One region of the Synechococcus sp. R55.2 genome, then DNA from elsewhere that is predicted to be linked to it. Evidence: predicted binding sites of a transcription regulator. Region 1 holds the regulator's gene; each other region holds the start of a gene.
The links. Region 1 encodes NtcA, which controls nitrogen genes in cyanobacteria. Its sites were predicted from a motif close to GTANCNNNNGNTAC; they were not measured.
Positions count from the first base shown of each region.

Region 2: fmdA (formamidase) is a predicted target of NtcA. The motif match lies at 3,521-3,534, and genes of this name have one in related genera.
Region 3: NW838_RS02035 (cob(I)yrinic acid a,c-diamide adenosyltransferase) is a predicted target of NtcA. The motif match lies at 2,213-2,226, and genes of this name have one in related genera.

Region 1 is NZ_JANSIH010000099.1:109-5,864, forward strand. Features, by position in the region: gene eno (phosphopyruvate hydratase) at 1-1,217, opposite strand, end outside; gene ntcA (global nitrogen regulator NtcA) at 1,456-2,130, opposite strand; gene NW838_RS03600 (M61 family metallopeptidase) at 2,432-4,237, shown strand; gene NW838_RS03605 (hypothetical protein) at 4,263-5,567, shown strand; gene NW838_RS03610 (hypothetical protein) at 5,590-5,756, opposite strand, start outside.
Region 2 is NZ_JANSIH010000278.1:16,422-22,177, reverse strand. Features, by position in the region: partial or broken gene NW838_RS09080 (HD domain-containing protein) at 1-1,190, opposite strand, end outside; gene thrS (threonine--tRNA ligase) at 1,379-3,190, shown strand; gene fmdA (formamidase) at 3,615-4,820, shown strand; gene NW838_RS09065 (FmdB family zinc ribbon protein) at 4,831-5,136, shown strand; gene NW838_RS09060 (ABC transporter ATP-binding protein) at 5,451-5,756, shown strand, end outside.
Region 3 is NZ_JANSIH010000055.1:750-6,505, forward strand. Features, by position in the region: gene queA (tRNA preQ1(34) S-adenosylmethionine ribosyltransferase-isomerase QueA) at 1-531, opposite strand, end outside; gene dcd (dCTP deaminase) at 615-1,196, opposite strand; gene NW838_RS02035 (cob(I)yrinic acid a,c-diamide adenosyltransferase) at 1,320-2,027, opposite strand; gene NW838_RS02040 (phosphodiester glycosidase family protein) at 3,066-4,277, opposite strand; gene NW838_RS02045 (D-isomer specific 2-hydroxyacid dehydrogenase family protein) at 4,614-5,540, shown strand; gene NW838_RS02050 (isocitrate/isopropylmalate dehydrogenase family protein) at 5,598-5,756, opposite strand, start outside.

The DNA of each region.
Region 1 (5,756 bases):
ATGCGCAGCAGTTGGTTGTACTTGGCAATGCGCTCGCTGCGGCAGAGGGATCCGGTTTTGATCTGCCCGGCACGGGTGGCCACCGCCAAGTCGGCAATGGTGGTGTCTTCCGTCTCGCCAGAGCGGTGGCTGATGATGGTGCGAAAGCCGGCTTGAACTGCCAATTGGATGGCCGAGACGGTCTCCGTCAGGGTGCCGATTTGGTTGGGCTTGATCAAAATGGCGTTGGCGGCGGCGCTGTCGATACCCTTTTGCAGGCGGGTCAGGTTGGTTACAAACAGGTCATCTCCCACCAGCTGTACCCGGGATCCCAGTTGAGCGGTCATGGCTTGCCAACCGGCCCAGTCTTCTTCCGCTAGCCCATCTTCAATGGAAAGGATGGGATAGTTGGCCAGCAGTTGCTGGTAGTAAGCCACCATATCAGCCGTGCTGTGGGCTTTGCCCTCAAAGTGATATTGCCCATCCTGCAGCAGCTCGTTGGCGGCCACATCCAAGGCCAAGGCGATATCTGCTCCCGGTTTGTAGCCTGCCTGTTCAATAGCCGTCATCAGCAGATCCAAAGCCGCCGCATTGGAGTCGAGATCAGGAGCAAACCCCCCTTCATCCCCCACACCGGTGGACAGCCCCTTCTGCTGCAGCACTTGTTTTAGTACCGCAAACACCTCAGCCCCGTAGCGCAGCGCCTCGCGAAAGCTGGCCGCTCCAATGGGCACAAGCATAAATTCTTGAATATCGACGTTGTTGTCGGCGTGGGCGCCGCCGTTGAGCACGTTCATCAGCGGCACCGGCAGCAGGTTGGCAAAGGGCCCCCCCAGGTATTTGTAAAGAGGCAAGCCCACTGCTTCCGCAGCCGCTTTGGCTGTCGCCAGAGAAACTGCCAAAATAGCGTTGGCCCCCAGGCGGGACTTGTTGGGGGTGCCGTCCAGGTCGATCAGCAACTGGTCAATACGGGCTTGGTTGAGGGCATCTTCTCCCTGCAGCTCCGACTGGATGGGGCCAAGGATGTTTTCCACCGCCCTCAGCACGCCCTTACCGCCGTAGCGTTTGGGATCCCCGTCCCGCAGCTCGTGGGCCTCGAAGGTGCCGGTCGAAGCACCGCTGGGAACCTGCGCCAAGCCCGTTGCCCCATTGGCTAGACCCACCAGGGCCTCTAAGGTGGGACGCCCTCGCGAGTCGAGGATCTCATGGGCGGTAATCCACTCGATGGCTGTTTCCACAGTTACACCTCAGCAATTGGCTAGATAGCTCTGGCCAAAGCCAGATCCCCCCATAGACTAGTAGGTTTTTGCCCGCGATCCGGTCAGCTTCCAGAAAACTTTAAGTCTGTCCTTCGGGCACAGAGATTCTTCAAGGCTGCAGCAGTAGATTGAACATAGGCCGGCCAGAGCTTCAACCAACCATCGAGCGGGGTTTGCCTAGGCAGGGTGCTGCTCAGGAGGTGTTCTCCTCTTCCTTCTAGGCAAAGCGATGGCTCAGCCGCATCGGGTCGTGTACGGTGATCTTCTTCTTGTGAATGGAGATGTACTTCTTCTTGCGCAGCTCTCCCAACAGGCGGGTGATGGTGACGCGGGTTGAGCCAATGGCCTCGGCAATGGCCTGGTGAGACAGCTTGAGATCGATGGTGACCCCATCTGGGCCAGGCACTCCGAAATCGCGACAGAGGATCAACAAAAAGCTGACCAGACGGGATCCCATGTCGCGATGAGCCAGTGTCTCGATCATCATCTCCGTTTGCAAAATGCGGGACGACAGGCTTTTAACCAGCAACATGGCCAGTTCGGCGTTCTCCTGCAAGGATTTTTCCACCTGCTCGATCGGCAGAGAGAGCAACTCAGTAGGCGTAAAAGCCACCGAGTGATAAAAGCGATCAGAGCGCTGTCCTGTGATAAAGGAGAGCACGCCGAAGATGCTGTTTTCGCGTAGGAGGGCGACGGTGATTTCCTCCCCCATTTCGTAGACCCGCGAGAGCTTAACGGCTCCCTTCACCAAAAAGTAAACCCGCTCCGCCGGATCCCCTGGAAAAAAAATGGTCTTCCCGCGCTCAAACGTTTCGATAACCGGAGGATGGTGAGGGCCTCCCAATTGCTTGAAGGCTGTGATCAGAGATTTTTCCGCTACGGCCACCGCCATACTCATCAACCTTTTAAGGTCAGTTTATACCTAAGATCAACCTATTAAGATCAATCTAGAAGCATTAGGCTAGGTTGCAACCCCTTGACTTCAGAATCGATGATGATACCAAGATTTACCCTAAAGTAGAAGGTTCTGCCCAGGCATCTTTGTAGCACGTGCTACATTTTTGAGTCTCGTTTTTGCCCCAGAAAGGGATCCCCAACCGAAAGCAGGGGTTAGGATAAGAGCCATTGTCGCTGGGGGTTGCATCGGCCCTTGGCGGTAGAGAGTGGAGTGGGTTGGAACATTCTATCTATCTATGGGGAGCCCGGAGGCTGTTGTTGCTGAACCTTCTCGGCTGAGCCGCCAGCATTTCACGGTGCGGATGCCGGATCCGGCCAATCACCTCCTGGAGGTGGAGCTGCAGATCCAAGAGGTGGATCCAGAGGTGCCTTTGCGGCTGCGACTGCCGGTGTGGACGCCGGGATCCTACTTGGTGCGGGAGTATGCCCGTCATGTGCAGGAGTTTCAGGCGGCAACTGAGCAAGGGATCCCTTTGGCCTGGCGGAAGGTGGATAAGAATACCTGGCAAATCGATCCGCCGGGTTCTTCTGCTGTGAAGGTGTGCTATCGGGTCTATGCCTATGAGCTGACGGTGCGCACGAACCATCTGGATTTGACCCACGCCTATTTCAACGGGGCAGCGCTCTTCCTCTACGTGCCCGGTCGCGAGCGGGAACCCTACACTTTGACGGTGATCCCCCCCAAGCCGGATTGGCACATCGCCACCAGTTTGCGGCCTTTGATCTCCTCTTCTGGGGATCCCGCTTCCGGCCAGTCTTTTGTGGCAGAGGACTATGACGAGCTGGTGGATAGCCCGGTGGAGGTGGGTCCACATCGAGTGCAATCGTTTGAGGTGGAAGGGATCCCGCATTACCTTGTGGTTTGGGGGTCGGGCACTCTGGATGTGGAGCGGGCTGTCGCTGATGCTAAGGCGATTGTCAAAACCACAGCCGCGTTTTTCGGTGGGCTACCCTACGACCGCTACTGGTTCATTGTGCATTTGTCGCCGGGAGGATTTGGTGGCCTTGAGCACAAGTACAGCACCACCCTTCTTTACTCTGGGCTGGAGCTGCATCAGCCGGAGTCCTATCGGCGCTTTTTGTCTTTGCTGGCCCACGAGTTGTTTCATGCCTGGAATGTCAAGCGTCTGCGTCCGCTGGCATTGGAAAAGATCGACTACAACCAAGAAAACTATCTGGAATGCCTGTGGTTTTGTGAGGGAGCGACCAGCTACTACGAAAATGTCATCTTGTTGAGGGCAGGGATCCTCAGTGCCGGCGATTTCTTGAAGATTCTTTCCGAACAGATTGGCCGCTTGCAGCGTACTCCGGGCCGGGCCGTGCAATCGCTGCGGGAGTCCAGCTTCGATACCTGGATCAAACTCTACCGCCCCCACGAAAACACCCTCAACAGCCAGGTTTCTTATTACTTAAAGGGGGCTTTGGTCTGTTGGCTGCTGGATCTGCACATTCGCCACCTTTCCGGCGGTCAGGGATCCCTGGATACGGCTTTGCAGGATCTGTGGCAGCGCTTTGGTCGGTCAGAGAAGGGCTACAGCGACCAAGACTTGCGGGAGGCGTTTGAGCGGGCAGCCGGTGCCGATCTTGGCCGGTTTTTCTCCGCCTATGTGGAAGGCACGGAAGAGCTAGACTACAACACTTACCTACACCCCTTTGGCCTCACCCTTAAAGCCCACTTCAGCCGCCCCAACCCCATCCCATACCTGGGCCTCAATTTCAACGGCGAGGGCAATCGCATCAGCGCAGTAGAGATGGGATCCCCGGCGCAAAAAGCAGGCATCTGGGCCGGCGATGAGCTGGTGGCCCTGGATGGGTTCAAGGTGAGCGCCGCCAACCTGACAGAACGCTTGACAGCCTATCAGCCCCACCAGATCATCTGTTTAAGCGTCTTTCAAGCGGACCAGTTGAAACACTTTTGGATCCCGTTGGATCCCCCTCGGCCTGATGTCTATAGGTTGGAGGTATTGCCTGAGCTGACTCCTGCTCAAGAGGCTCTTCAGCAAGGCTGGCTGGGATCCCTTGTTGTCTTGAAAGAAAAGTAACGGTAATGAAGGGCAGGAGCATCTGATGGACTTAGTTTTGGTTTTATTGATTGGGGTAGCTATTGGTTTCTCGGCAGGTATTTACGTTGCTCGCCAGTATGGGGCAAATCCTAAACTGGAGATCTGGAAACGAGAGATTATCAGAGAGATATCTTCACAGCTAAGCCAACACAGCCAAGAACTCAACGACGCGAACAAAGCGCTAATCAAATTGAGCGAAAGATTGGCAGACAAAATCTCTCAAAAGTTACAGGCTGCCCAAGATAATCTTGAAGAGTTTAAATTTCGCCTTGCCGATAACTGTCAAAGCTTGCTACAAGATTGGAGTAGAGACCTTCTACAGGCTATATCTGTAAAGTTAGCTGAACATGATGAGCAGCTAAACAATCAGCAAGTCATCCTGGAAAACTTAGTGAAAGAAACCGAATATACTTATCAGCAACTACAGGTTGCTCTTCAAAATTCTCACGGATTAGAGATATTTCAAACTACAGATCAGGACTCCCAGAATGATCAGGCTATTCAGGTTATTGATAAAGCACCAGATCCTGAGCCAATAGACGACGTGCCAAGAGATAAAGATGGGACAGCTACTGTTGATATATCAAAGATAGAGTCGTTCTTAAACTCAAAAAACATAAAGATAAAAAGCATAGCTGTGGGAGAGAAAGAGGGAAAGCTAGATCAAATAGCTACCTTTATGGGCAGCCGATACTCTTCGATTAAAAGATTTTATGGAACGATTAAATCAAATATGAATAGCGGGAGTTCCTTCTCCCTAAACCTTAGAGACGAACCTCCACAAGTAATCAGTTCAACTTGCCAAGTTGCTAAGGAGTTACACGGCATCGCATTTTTGGAAGAGTACAGATACTTTAAGGCGCCCAGATGCCTTTTGGTAGCGAGACCCAGTAGGTCGCCTCAGGCGCTGAATTTTCTGGCAGGGAACTGGCTGGAAAGATATGTCAGGGACAAGCTGATTCGCCTTACTGCAGCTCACACGGGAGAGATCAGTTTCTCTTACATCGCGAATGCCCAAGTTACTTTGTCGAACGGGGCTGATTTTGAGATGGATCTTTTCTTCCATATCAATGATAAATTCTACTGGGTGGAATCGAAGACAGGTGAGTACCAAGATAAAATACAGAAATACTCCAGGATCGCTGATGAACTCGGTCTTCAGAGAAGCCAAGCTTTCATGGTTTTAACTGATGTTAGCCAGGATATAAGAAGTAGTCTTTCTTCCCTCTATCATCTGTCAGTGATCGGTGTTGACGAGGTTGAGGCTACCTTTGATGGGATCCTGAAGAGCCATCTCCATAAAGTCTGAAAAAGTCCCAGAGAGCATCAGCTCAGGCCACAATCTTGACGGCTTGTTCCATACACCACCAGGGATCCTCGGCAAAAGCCGGCATGGGAGTGCTGCCTGCCTTGCCCAGAACGGCCAGCCTTACCTCTCGATCTAGACGGGATCCGGCCCCGTAGGGATCCTCGGAGGGGGGCTCCAGCCGTTGCCCCA
Region 2 (5,756 bases), on a different contig from region 1:
CCGCGGGTTTGATCGAAAAGGCTGAGGGCAAACTCGGCCACCCGCTCGGCATAGGGGATCTCCACCTGATATTTTTCCGCCAGCTTGAGCACACTGCGCCGCCGCACCGAGCTGTGGTAGCGCAGCCGATCCTCAATCAAGCCTTGGCCGATCATCCAATCCACGATCAGCCCTTCCCGCAAAGCCCGTTCGCAAAATTGAACCCGCTCTACCCCCAGCAGGCTCATCACTTCCTCTAGGATCAGGGCGCCGGCCAGGATGATCTCCCCCCGTCTTTCCCCTAGGCCGGGAAGTTTTTGCCGTTCGGCCACCGTCAGGGATCGCAGCTCTTTGATGTAGCCGCGCAAGGCTTCCAAGCTGAACTCATACCCCTGCAGGCGACTGGGGGGAGCGCCCAAACGACGGCGGGCATCCCACTGGGCCAGGCTCTCGACGGTGCCAGAGGTGCCCACCAAAGGCAGGGATCCCTGTTGTTGTGAAGATGCGACGATCCGTTTCATCTGCTCAATGGGGGATTCCAGCATGCCGCGGATGTGCTGGCGCAGGGCTTGCAGTTCGCCAGAAGTGGGCGGATCGTGGTGCAAAAAAGCCTGGGTTAGACGCACAGCTCCCACCTTGATGCTGCGCAGAAACTCCGGCTCTTGGCCATTGCCCAAGATCAGCTCTGTGGAGCCACCGCCGATATCCACCACCGCGTGCATCCGGTTGTGGAACTCCATCGCCGAGAGCACTCCCAGATAAATGCGGCGGGCCTCTTCCTGCCCCGAGATCAACTCCACCCGCAGGCCCAGCTCCCGTTCAATCCGCTTCAAAAACTCCGGCCCATTGGGGGCCTCGCGCACAGCACTGGTGGCCACCGCAACAATGGAATGCACCTGAAAGCTCTCGGCAATGCGGCAAAATCGTTCCAGGGCCACTCGGGCCCGCTCCATGGCTGCAGGGGTCAGGGCACCCGTCTGGTTGCAGTATTCCCCCAGCCGCACGGTGGCTTTTTCGCGGGAGATGATGGTGAAGCTGGGGATACGGGGATTGATGCGCACCACCACCATGTGGAGAGAGTTGCTGCCCACATCGATGGCGGCCAGAACGGGGGCAGCCCAAGATTCAGGACGAGAAGCCGGGCCGGTTTCGGAAACTGGGGGAGCAGAGGCGACAGGGCATTCCGTGAAGTCGGTGCGCGAAGAGATCATGGCTCGGGTGTGGGGGTCAACCCCTTTAGGATACTGTGTACTTTCCCCCCTTGTTCCGGGCCCAGTTGTCAGGTTTGCGATTGACTCGGCAAACAGGGGAATGGACTCAGCTTGGGATCCCTGCCGCTCTCGCCCCAGCCTAAGATAGGGACACAGTATTTGATTTGTTTGTTTCAAAGTAGGTTCCGATGTCTCAGCCAGCCGAATCACCTCAGAAGGCCAACAGCACCCTCAAACTGCTGCGCACTCACGAGTCTCCCAAACTGGAGCGCATCCGCCACACCACTTCCCATGTCCTGGCTATGGCGGTGCAAAAGCTGTTTCCCAAGGCCCAGGTGACCATCGGCCCCACAACCGACTACGGCTTCTATTACGATTTTGACCATCCCGAACCCTTTACGCCTGAGGATCTCGACCGCATCAAAAAAGAGATGCAGGCGATCATCAAAAAAGGTTTGCCGGTGATCCGCGAGGAGGTGAGCCGGGAAGAAGCCAGGCGCAGAATCGAAGCCCTCGGCGAACCCTATAAGCTGGAGATCTTGGACAGCATTCCCGAAGGAGAGGTCATCAGCATTTATCACTTGGGGGATGAATGGTGGGATCTCTGTGCTGGCCCCCACGTGGAAAACACCCGAGATCTCAACCCCAGAGCCTTTGATTTGCTCAGTGTGGCCGGCGCTTATTGGCGGGGGGATGAAACCAAGCCGCAGCTCCAACGCATCTACGGCACCGCCTGGGAGACCCCAGAGGAGCTGAAAGAATACAAACGGCGGCTGGAAGAAGCCAAACGGCGGGATCACCGCAAGCTGGGCAAAGAACTGGGCCTATTTTTGTTTTCGGATGAGGTGGGGCCGGGGCTGCCTCTCTGGACACCCAAGGGCACCATTCTGCGCTCGGTGCTGGAGGATTTTCTCAAGCAGGAGCAGCTCAAGCGGGGCTACCTGCCGGTGGTTACCCCTCATATTGCCCGTGTGGACTTGTTCAAGATCTCCGGCCACTGGCAAAAGTATCGGGAAGATATGTTTCCCATGATGTCGGAGAATGAGCAGGCGCGTGCGGCTGAACAGGGCTTTGTCATGAAGCCGATGAATTGTCCTTTTCACATCCAAATCTACAAATCCGAGCTGAGATCCTACCGCGATTTGCCCCTACGATATGCCGAGTTCGGCACCGTTTATCGCTACGAGCAATCGGGGGAATTGGGAGGTCTGACGCGAGTGCGTGGCTTCACGGTGGACGATGCCCATTTGTTTGTTCGCCCCGATCAATTGGAGGAGGAGTTTCTCAAGGTTGTCGATCTCATTTTGGTGGTTTTCGATAAGCTCAAGCTCAAGGATTTTCGCGCCCGCCTCAGCTTCCGGGATCCCAAGTCGGACAAATATCTGGGATCCCCCGAAGATTGGGACAAAGCCGAAAATGCCATCCGTCGCGCTGTGGAGAAGTTGTCGATGCCCCACTTTGAAGGGATCGGAGAGGCAGCCTTCTATGGGCCGAAGCTGGATTTTATTTTCCGCGACGCGCTGGATCGGGAGTGGCAACTGGGCACGGTTCAGGTGGACTACCAAAACCCACAGCGCTTTGATCTGCAATACGTAGCTGAGGACGGATCCCGGCAACGCCCGGTGATGATCCACCGCGCTCCCTTTGGCTCGCTGGAGCGGCTGATTGGGATCCTCATCGAAGAATACGCTGGGGATTTTCCCTTCTGGCTGGCCCCGGAACAGGTGCGTATTTTGCCCATTTCCGATCAGTATTTGGGCTATGCCACCCAAGTGCGGGATCAACTGCGGGAACATGGGATCCGCGTTCACATCGATGCCGACAGCGATCGTTTGCCCAAAAAAATCCGCAATGCCGAGAAGGCCCGGATCCCTTTTATGTTGATCGTGGGGGAACAGGAACAAGCGGCAGGAACGGTGAGCGTGCGCCAGCGCCATGGACAGGAGCTGGGATCCCTGACGGTGGCAGATTTCCTAGCCCAGCTACAGGCACTTGACTAGCTTGGGCATTCGGGATCCCTGGCTTGCGGCAACTGGGTTTTCAGAACTTGGAGCTCAAGAAAGAGCTTGAGTTTCCCTTTCTCAAGGGAAGCCAAGGGGGCTAATTGAAAAATCAGGATTTGGCCGACAACCCACCATGTTCTCTAGGGATTTTCTGGAGAGGATCCTGCAACGCTTTAGGAGCTGACGGCTAAATCGATCTGTCGCCGAATGGATTGGCCGTTACTTTGGTGAATTGATTGATAGTTACTTTGAATTGCAGTGAAATAGCCTGTCGATCTAAGCTCCTCATCTCCCGCTCTGCGATTGTAGATAACAGCACTATGAATTGTAGCTTTTACTACAGTATTAGCTTCTCTATTGGAGATAGGCTTTTGTGCATTCAAAGTCTGACCGCAGAGTGATGACTCAAGGATAGGATCCCATGCCCAAAACGCTGTTTAAAGTTGACCTGACTAAGCCAATGGATCAACAGGATCTACCGGGTCACAACCGCTGGCATCCTGATATTCCCGCTGTGGTTTCTGTAAACCCTGGCGAGGTATTCCGAATTGAGTGTAAAGACTGGACGGATGGGCAAATCAAAAACAACGATGATCCTTCCGACATTGAGCAGGTTGACCTAAGCGTTGTCCATGTTTTGAGTGGGCCTATTTGGGTTAACGGCGCCCAGCCTGGAGATATCCTGGTTGTCGATCTGTTAGACATTGGGCCACTGCCGGGAGACGAGTGGGGGTTTACAGGTATTTTTGCCAAAGAAAATGGAGGGGGATTCCTCACCGATCATTTTCCCAACGCGGCCAAAGCCATCTGGGATTTTCAAGGCATTTACACCACTTCCAGACACATTCCCCATGTGCGCTTTGCCGGCATCATTCACCCCGGCCTCATTGGCTGTGCCCCATCTCACGAGTTGCTGGCGGCTTGGAATAAGCGGGAAGCTGAGCTGGTCGCTTCGGCTCCCGATTTGCGCACTTACGGCGCGGGGCTATCCGGCAATCAGCCTGTGCTGGCCGCCTTGCCCAATCCCAAGAACGCAATTTTGGGAACTTTGCCCAAGTCAGAGTATGAGCGGGTTGCTGCTGAAGCGGCTCGGACGGTGCCCCCGCGAGAGCACGGCGGTAATTGCGATATTAAAAACCTGTCTAAAGGAACACGGATCTACTTCCCGGTTTACGTGGAGGGTGCCAAGCTGTCGATGGGAGATATTCACTTCTCGCAAGGGGATGGGGAGATCTCTTTTTGTGGCGCTATTGAGATGTCGGGCTACATCGATCTCCACGTCGATCTAATCAAGGGTGGTGTTGAGAAGTACAGATTGGTTAACCCCATTTTTAAGCCCGGCCCTGTTGAGCCACGTTACTCGGAATACCTTGTGTTTGAGGGCATTTCTGTGGACGAGCTTACAGGTAAGCAGCATTATATGGATGTTCACATTGCCTATCGACGCGCCTGCTTAAATGCCATCGAATATCTGAAAAAATTCGGCTTTACGGGAGAACAAGCTTATCTGCTGCTCAGTTCTGCACCGGTGGAGGGCAGAGTGAGTGGGATCGTCGATATTCCCAATGCTTGCTGTACGGTGGCTGTTCCTACGCAAATCTTCGACATAGATATTCTCCCTAGGTGAATGTTATCCGATGCCTCGTTCAAGGGGGTGGAATAGGAAGATGCCGCTGTATGAGTTTAAGTGTCAAACCTGTGGGGAGTTTGAGGTATGGCGGCCCTTATCTCAATATCGAGATCCGGCCTATTGTCCTTCTTGCAATCAGGAAGGGAAACGTCTCATTTCAGTTCCCATGGTTCAGCTTTCCAGCTCTTTGCCTATTTCAAAGGGGGGAAGAGAACCCAAACTGATCAAGCGTGAACAGCACTCAAATTCTGATCCAAACTCGCCAAAATATCGCTCCCAATCCTGTGGGCGACCTTGGATGTTGCACCATTAGTTATTAGACATAGTTGTTTCAGGCTAGGGTAAGACGCCTGGGCTATTGAAAAAAGCCTTCTGGCCCCGTGCATTATTGCTCCGCAGCGCTATTGCTATGCCTACGGCACCCTGACGGGAACCGCAACGCTGACGCGACGATGCGACGACGTAACGACGTGACCAACGTTTTAGGTGTGGGTGCAGTGTCCCAGTTTGAATCGAAATGACCATAGTGCTTAGAAAAAGAGAGACTCTCACAATACCCCCAGAAATGCTTTCCTCTGGCATGGCAGTTCACAACCTATGCTGGAAAAGGCGTTCAAGAAGCACCTCATGAGTGGGCCTGATCCTTCCTTGGCAGAGGGATCCCATCGCAGCGATATTGCCCTTCGCTTGCAGGGGATCACCAAGCGTTATCCTCTGGTGCTGGCCAACGACCACATCGATCTGGAGGTGCGTTGGGGAGAGATTCTGGCGCTGATGGGGGAGAACGGGGCGGGCAAGTCTACCCTGATGAAGATCGTCTATGGGTTGGTCAGCCCGGACGAGGGATCCATTCAAGTGGATGGGCAACCGGCCAAAATTTACAGTCCCGCCGATGCCATTCGGTTGGGAATTGGGATGGTGCATCAACACTTT
Region 3 (5,756 bases), on a different contig from region 1:
CCACTCAAACTGCACCACTCGCCCACCGGTCTCCGGGTCCAAATCCAGGACAGTGGCTCTCAGCCCAGAGGGGGATCCCTGCTTGCTCCAAAAACCAATCCGATCCCCCACCTTCACCCGTTTGCCCGGCCTGACCAAAACCCGCCAGCTCCACGCCTGATCCGGCAGAGGTTGGGCGGCGGCAGGGATCCCTTCCAGGCAAGGCTCCAGCAGCAACACTTCGACCCGCGCCCCAGAGGGTTCCTTAGCCCCGAACAGGCGGGCCGGGATCACCTTGGTATCGTTGAGAACCAGCAGATCCCCTTCCTGCAGGTAGTCGGGCAGATGGCAGAAGCGGCGATGCTCGTGCCTATCCGGGTGCACCACCAGCATCCGCGCCTGATCCCTGGGCTCCACCGGCGTTTGCGCAATCCGATCTGGAGGGAGGGTGTAGTCGTAGGAAGCTGTGAGCAGATCCGGATTGGGCTCCCTATCGCCCAAAGGCTCAGCCTCACCGGGGGGAGCGGCAGCAGGCGAAAAAGAGTCAGGCATGGAGATGAATCAAGATGGGGTTCTACGTGGATCCAGCATAGCCAACCGGATCCCGCCAACCCTCTCCCTTTTGAGGGAAGCAGCTAAACCTTGGCCACCACCACCTGCTGCGGCTGATCCTGATACTTGCCGGCGCGGTCGGCGTAGGTCACTTGGCAGGGATCCCCTTCCAGAAACAGAAGCTGTACCACCCCTTCGTTAGCGTACACACGGCAGTCGGCGCTGGAGGCGTTGGAAAACTCCAGAGTGAGATAGCCCCGCCATCCCGCTTCAGCCGGCGTCAGGTTGGCAATCAGACCCACCCTGGCATAGGAAGATTTGCCAATGCAGATCACGGTAATGTTATCCGGGACTTGCAGCCGTTCCAAGGACACCCCCAACCCATAGGAATGGGCCGGGATGATAAAGTAATCCCCCATCTCGTCGTGGTGCAGCTCCACCGCTTCCAGATTCTTGGGGTTAAACCGCTTGGGATCCACCACCGTGCCGGGCACATGGCGAAAGATCTTGAACTCCACCGGCGACAGGCGGATGTCGTAGCCGTAGGAAGACAGCCCGTAACTCAAAACGGGCCGAGATTCAACAGCGCGCACCAGCTCAGGGCAGAACGGCTCGATCATCCCTCGCCGCGCTTGCTCACAGATCCAGCGGTCGTTTTTCAACATGGCTACAGCCGGCTTCCTGGAGAGTGAGGGCACATCTGGTGGACAAGCTCCAGTCTTATTGGGACTCCGCCCCCCTGACGCGACCCGTGTTGCCTAGGTCTTTCGGAGCGGAAACTGTTTGCGCTAGCGGTGCGGAGCAACATGGGCTGCTGTAGGCATAGCACCTGTGCCGCTGACTTGAGGGGGATCCAGAGAACAGGCAACATTCCCATCGGCAGTGCGGAGCCCTGGGCCTGGGATGCCACGTAGGCGCAACTGCGTGATCAAGTCGGCCCGCTCCAGAAACGAATCTGGCATCTCCGGCCCGGTGATCACCATGTCCATGGAGATGGGGCGTTGGTCGATTAAGCTCAGCACTTCCGCTTCTGGGATCAGGCCCAACTTCACAGCCAAGCTCAGCTCATCCAACACCACCAAGTCATAGCGGCCACTCCTGACAGCCTCCTGGGTAAATTGCCACAGCTCATCCAATGCCACCCGCTCCTCAGGCTCTAGGTGAGGTGTATCGATGCAGCGGTGCAGGCGACAACGAACCCACTCCAAGGATCTGCCCAGGGAGAGACGATTTTCGGGCCCCTGATTGATCCCACCCTTGAGAAATTGCACGATCAGCACCCGCGTTCCCTGGCCTGCCAAGCGCATCGCCTGAGCCATGACGGGCGTAAACATGCCCCGGCTGGGGTGGGTGTAAAGCTGCAGGGATCCCTGGGGAACCAACTGGGCGGAGAGGGCTCCATCCCGCTGAAGGAAGCGGTCGCCGGCAGCAGAGCTGGCTTGAGCAGTAGGCTGTTTGACGCGGGCCACAGGAAAGGCATCCTTGGGGGAGGGCATAGGATTTGGGGAGGCAGTGCAAACCACGTTCTAATCTCAAGAGCAGGCTAGTGGACACGGCCCTAGGTTATAGGGCCTACAAGTGGTGGAGAGCGTCGGCTATGGATTCCATGAAACACCACCTGTGCGTATCCGTCAATGAGTCGGTTCTGCTTCTAGCTGGCATACAAATCATCCCCAATAGAGTAATAGAAAATACAATCCTTGCCCATCCTAGCTTTTCGGCACGAGAGGCAATACCTGAAAAGAAAAGCTTTGACAGAGGATCTTAATAAAATTTCAGGCCCAGCACAAAAGCTTGTGTGCAGGGCTACCTTACTTGAGTATAGAGGTGCTCTATAAAAATTCGAGGAAAAGATAATTTCTTCCAAATAAGGTTGACTCTCACAAACGGGAATGCCAGCACCGGCAGCCTATCCACCGAGAGCAGCGAGACTTAGCCCACCCCAGAAGCCTTGCCCGACAGGAGCTCCACTCTGTCGGGAGTTGGATAGATCCACACATTGCCGAACATTCGCAGTGGAAAGAATTGCGACCACAACTCCAAATACTTAATTTCCAGACTCGAAATTAACAAAATGCAAATTCGTCAATTATCTTCGTCAAAAAATGATTTATTGACAATATTTTTGAGAATCGCATCCGATTCAGCGAGAAACACAAGGGATTGTGTACATTTTAGATTCTGAGGCCGTTTTCTTCGAGAGATTGACTCTTTAATTATTTTTCTTACCGATCTCGGAGCCGATATTTCCATTTAATTTAACCTCTATTTCTACTCTGAGAAATGAGCATTGGGCATTCAGTTTGGATCCCATTTAAGATTGACCTGCACAAGCTCCGGAGCTTTGGGTGCCGAGATTGCCGGGATCCAGAGCCGAGTCCTTTCCTTCTTGAGAAGTCTTCTCCTAGCAAGGTAGATCCAATCCTGGAGAATACCTGATCCCTCATCCAAGCAGCCGGGAAGTCCGGGGATCCCACCCTCGATCCCTGGATCAAAGGGAAAAGACTCCATCCCGCCGGCACAAAAGTTTTCTGTCACCGACTTGGGCTTGGGAAAAACCCTAGGCCATTGTGAACTCGGGGTGTACGCCGCCGGGATGGACTGGGATCCGTCTCGCTGTTGAGTGGGCTGGCTTCTGGGTGTCGGTGTTCCCAATTGACGGCTTCTCCCCCCAGCACCAAGGTGGAAGCATTGCCCCCATCCAAGTTCAGGGCATGGCGACAGCCCAATTGCTGCATCAACTGTGCCATCTCCAGCAGGGTGAGCCCTTGATTTTCCTGGGCATTGCCGGCGGTAACCAGCAGCAAATGTCCGCTGTCCAGTTGGCCGATGGCACTGCGGGCGGCTCGCTGCCTGCGAAAGAGGGGTTGAAATGCCTCCAATCGGGCATCCAAAACCACCTGCCCATCCAAGAGCAAGAGCGGCCCTGCGCCCAAGAGGTGAGGATAGGCTTCCAGCTCAGGCGGATCCAAGCGCAGATAAAAGCTGAGGCGATCCCCAGGAACCAGCTTGCGGGCTTCTAGGGCACCTTCTAGCCCCCGCCCTGCCAATACATACCCCTCACTGGGAATCTGTACCGTTAAACTGCCGGCCAGGCCAGCCATCAGAATCTCTTGCACCCGATCCTCCCGCACCATCACGAGCATTTCGTCGTCCGTTTGGGTGGTGTAGGTGGATCCCCAGTCGGGGGTGAACTGGGAGATGCCGGGCAGGATATAGCCTGTATTGATGCCCACCACTGGGATTTGATCCCCAATGGCATTGCGCAGCTCTGCTTGCATCCGCAAACGGGCAAAGCGCACGGATCCCCCTTCTTGCCCTGCCGTCCCATCCGACCAGGCGATGACCCCACGACCCAAAATGGGGCTGGAGATCCAACGGCCATCCCGACGAATTGCCCCCAGCGGCTGACGGGTGTTGCGGTTGAAAAACCCACCGTTAATGGCGGCTACTGCTCCCTGTTCGGGGCCAAAGGAAGACAGCTCCCCCAGACCCACCAGCCCCGCAGGTGCAGCCCAGATAGGCCGCAGTTGGCCCGCTGCGAGAGAAATGACCACGATAGAAACGGGGATCCGATTGTCTCCAACCCAAACCTCCTTCTGGTACAAAGGGATCCCTTGCACCACCCGCACCGGCTGCACACCGAGGGTCACCTGAGCTTGAGCAGCCACGCTGGGCAAAAAGAGAGCAGCAGTGCAGGCTAACCCCCAGCCCATGACCCAGGCGCTCAGCTTGGTTTTGGACATGTCTTCACGTCTTTAGGGCTTCACCATTGTCATTGGGAGATGATTATCCCCCTGCGGCAAAGGTTCCCATCACAATGAGCGACAACAGGATCCCGGGAAAGAGCAGCGTCACCAAGATCAGCAGTTCGGATAGGGTCATTGGGGAATGCTACCTACTTAAGGATTGAGCCAACACAGCAGCCCTAATTTTCACCCTAGCGATCCTATGGAAGTGGCCCAGGATCCCTTTGGGATCCCTTAACACTCGATCACCGGTTTTTGCGGCTGCCCGTGCATGCCATCTCTCGCTCTGCCGACAGTATCCTGGCAAGGGGAAAGCCTTATCCAACGGTTCCTATGGGCATCCAAGGCAAACGCATTGCCGTCGAACCCGACAATCTTCGCCCCTGGCTCAAAGAGGCTGTTTTGGCAGGGGGTGGCGAAATTGTGCCCCTGGCAGAAGCAGAAGCCTTGGTCTGGGCCGATGCCTTTGATGTGCCCGGCCTGAAGTGCTGTCTGGCGGAAGGGAAAGGGATCCGCTGGGTGCAGTTGCCCTGGGCAGGGGTGGAACCCTTTGTTCGGGCGGGAGTCTTGGATCCCGCTTATGTGTGGACTTGTGGCAAGGGAGTCTATGCTCAACCGGTGGCGGAACATGCCTTGGCCCTGACCTTGGCCGGCTTGCGCGACTTGAAGATCCGCGCCTTGGCCCAAACGTGGCAGGAAGGCTCGGGTACCAGCCTCTGGGGCAGCCGCGTGGTCATTTTTGGGGCCGGGGGCATCGCCCAAGAGTTGATCAAGCTGTTGCAGCCTTTTCAGTGCTCCATCGACGTGGTGCGTCGTAAGGCGGATCCCTTGCCGGGGGCCACGCGGGTGGTGACACTCGCGGAACGGCAAACGGTGTTGGCAGAGGCAGACGTGGTGATCTTGGCCTTGGCTCTCACGCCGGAAACTGAGGGGATCATCGCCCAAGCTGAGTTGGAGCAGATGGGATCCCAGTGCTGGCTGGTGAATGTGGCGCGAGGCAAGCACATCGTGACCTCCGACTTGGTGGCCGCCCTGCAGCAGGGGGTCATTCGCGGGGCCGCCTTGGATGTCACGGATCCCGAGCCCCTACCGGATGGGCATCCCCTCTGGAGCTTGCCCAACTGCCTGATTACCCCCCACACTGCTCTTACCGATGCCATGATTGTCCCAGCCCTCTCTAAGCGGGTGCGAGAAAATGTGCGGCGCTTCCGGGCCGGGGATCCCTTGCTGGGGGTGGTGGATCCGGTTTTGGGGTATTGAGTCCTCTAGCCCCCCTCCCTTGGGGAGCCTGGGATCAGAAACATTTGGCGCCAAACCCTACTGCGAAGCCATCTCCCGCACGCGGGCAGCAATGGCCTCTGCCATCTCCTGAGTGCCGACAGGATCCCCTGTGGCCAGGTCATAGGTGACCTGCTTGCCCTCGGCGATCACCGCCTGCACCGCCGCCTCCACCCTTGCGGCAGCCTCCCGCTCTCC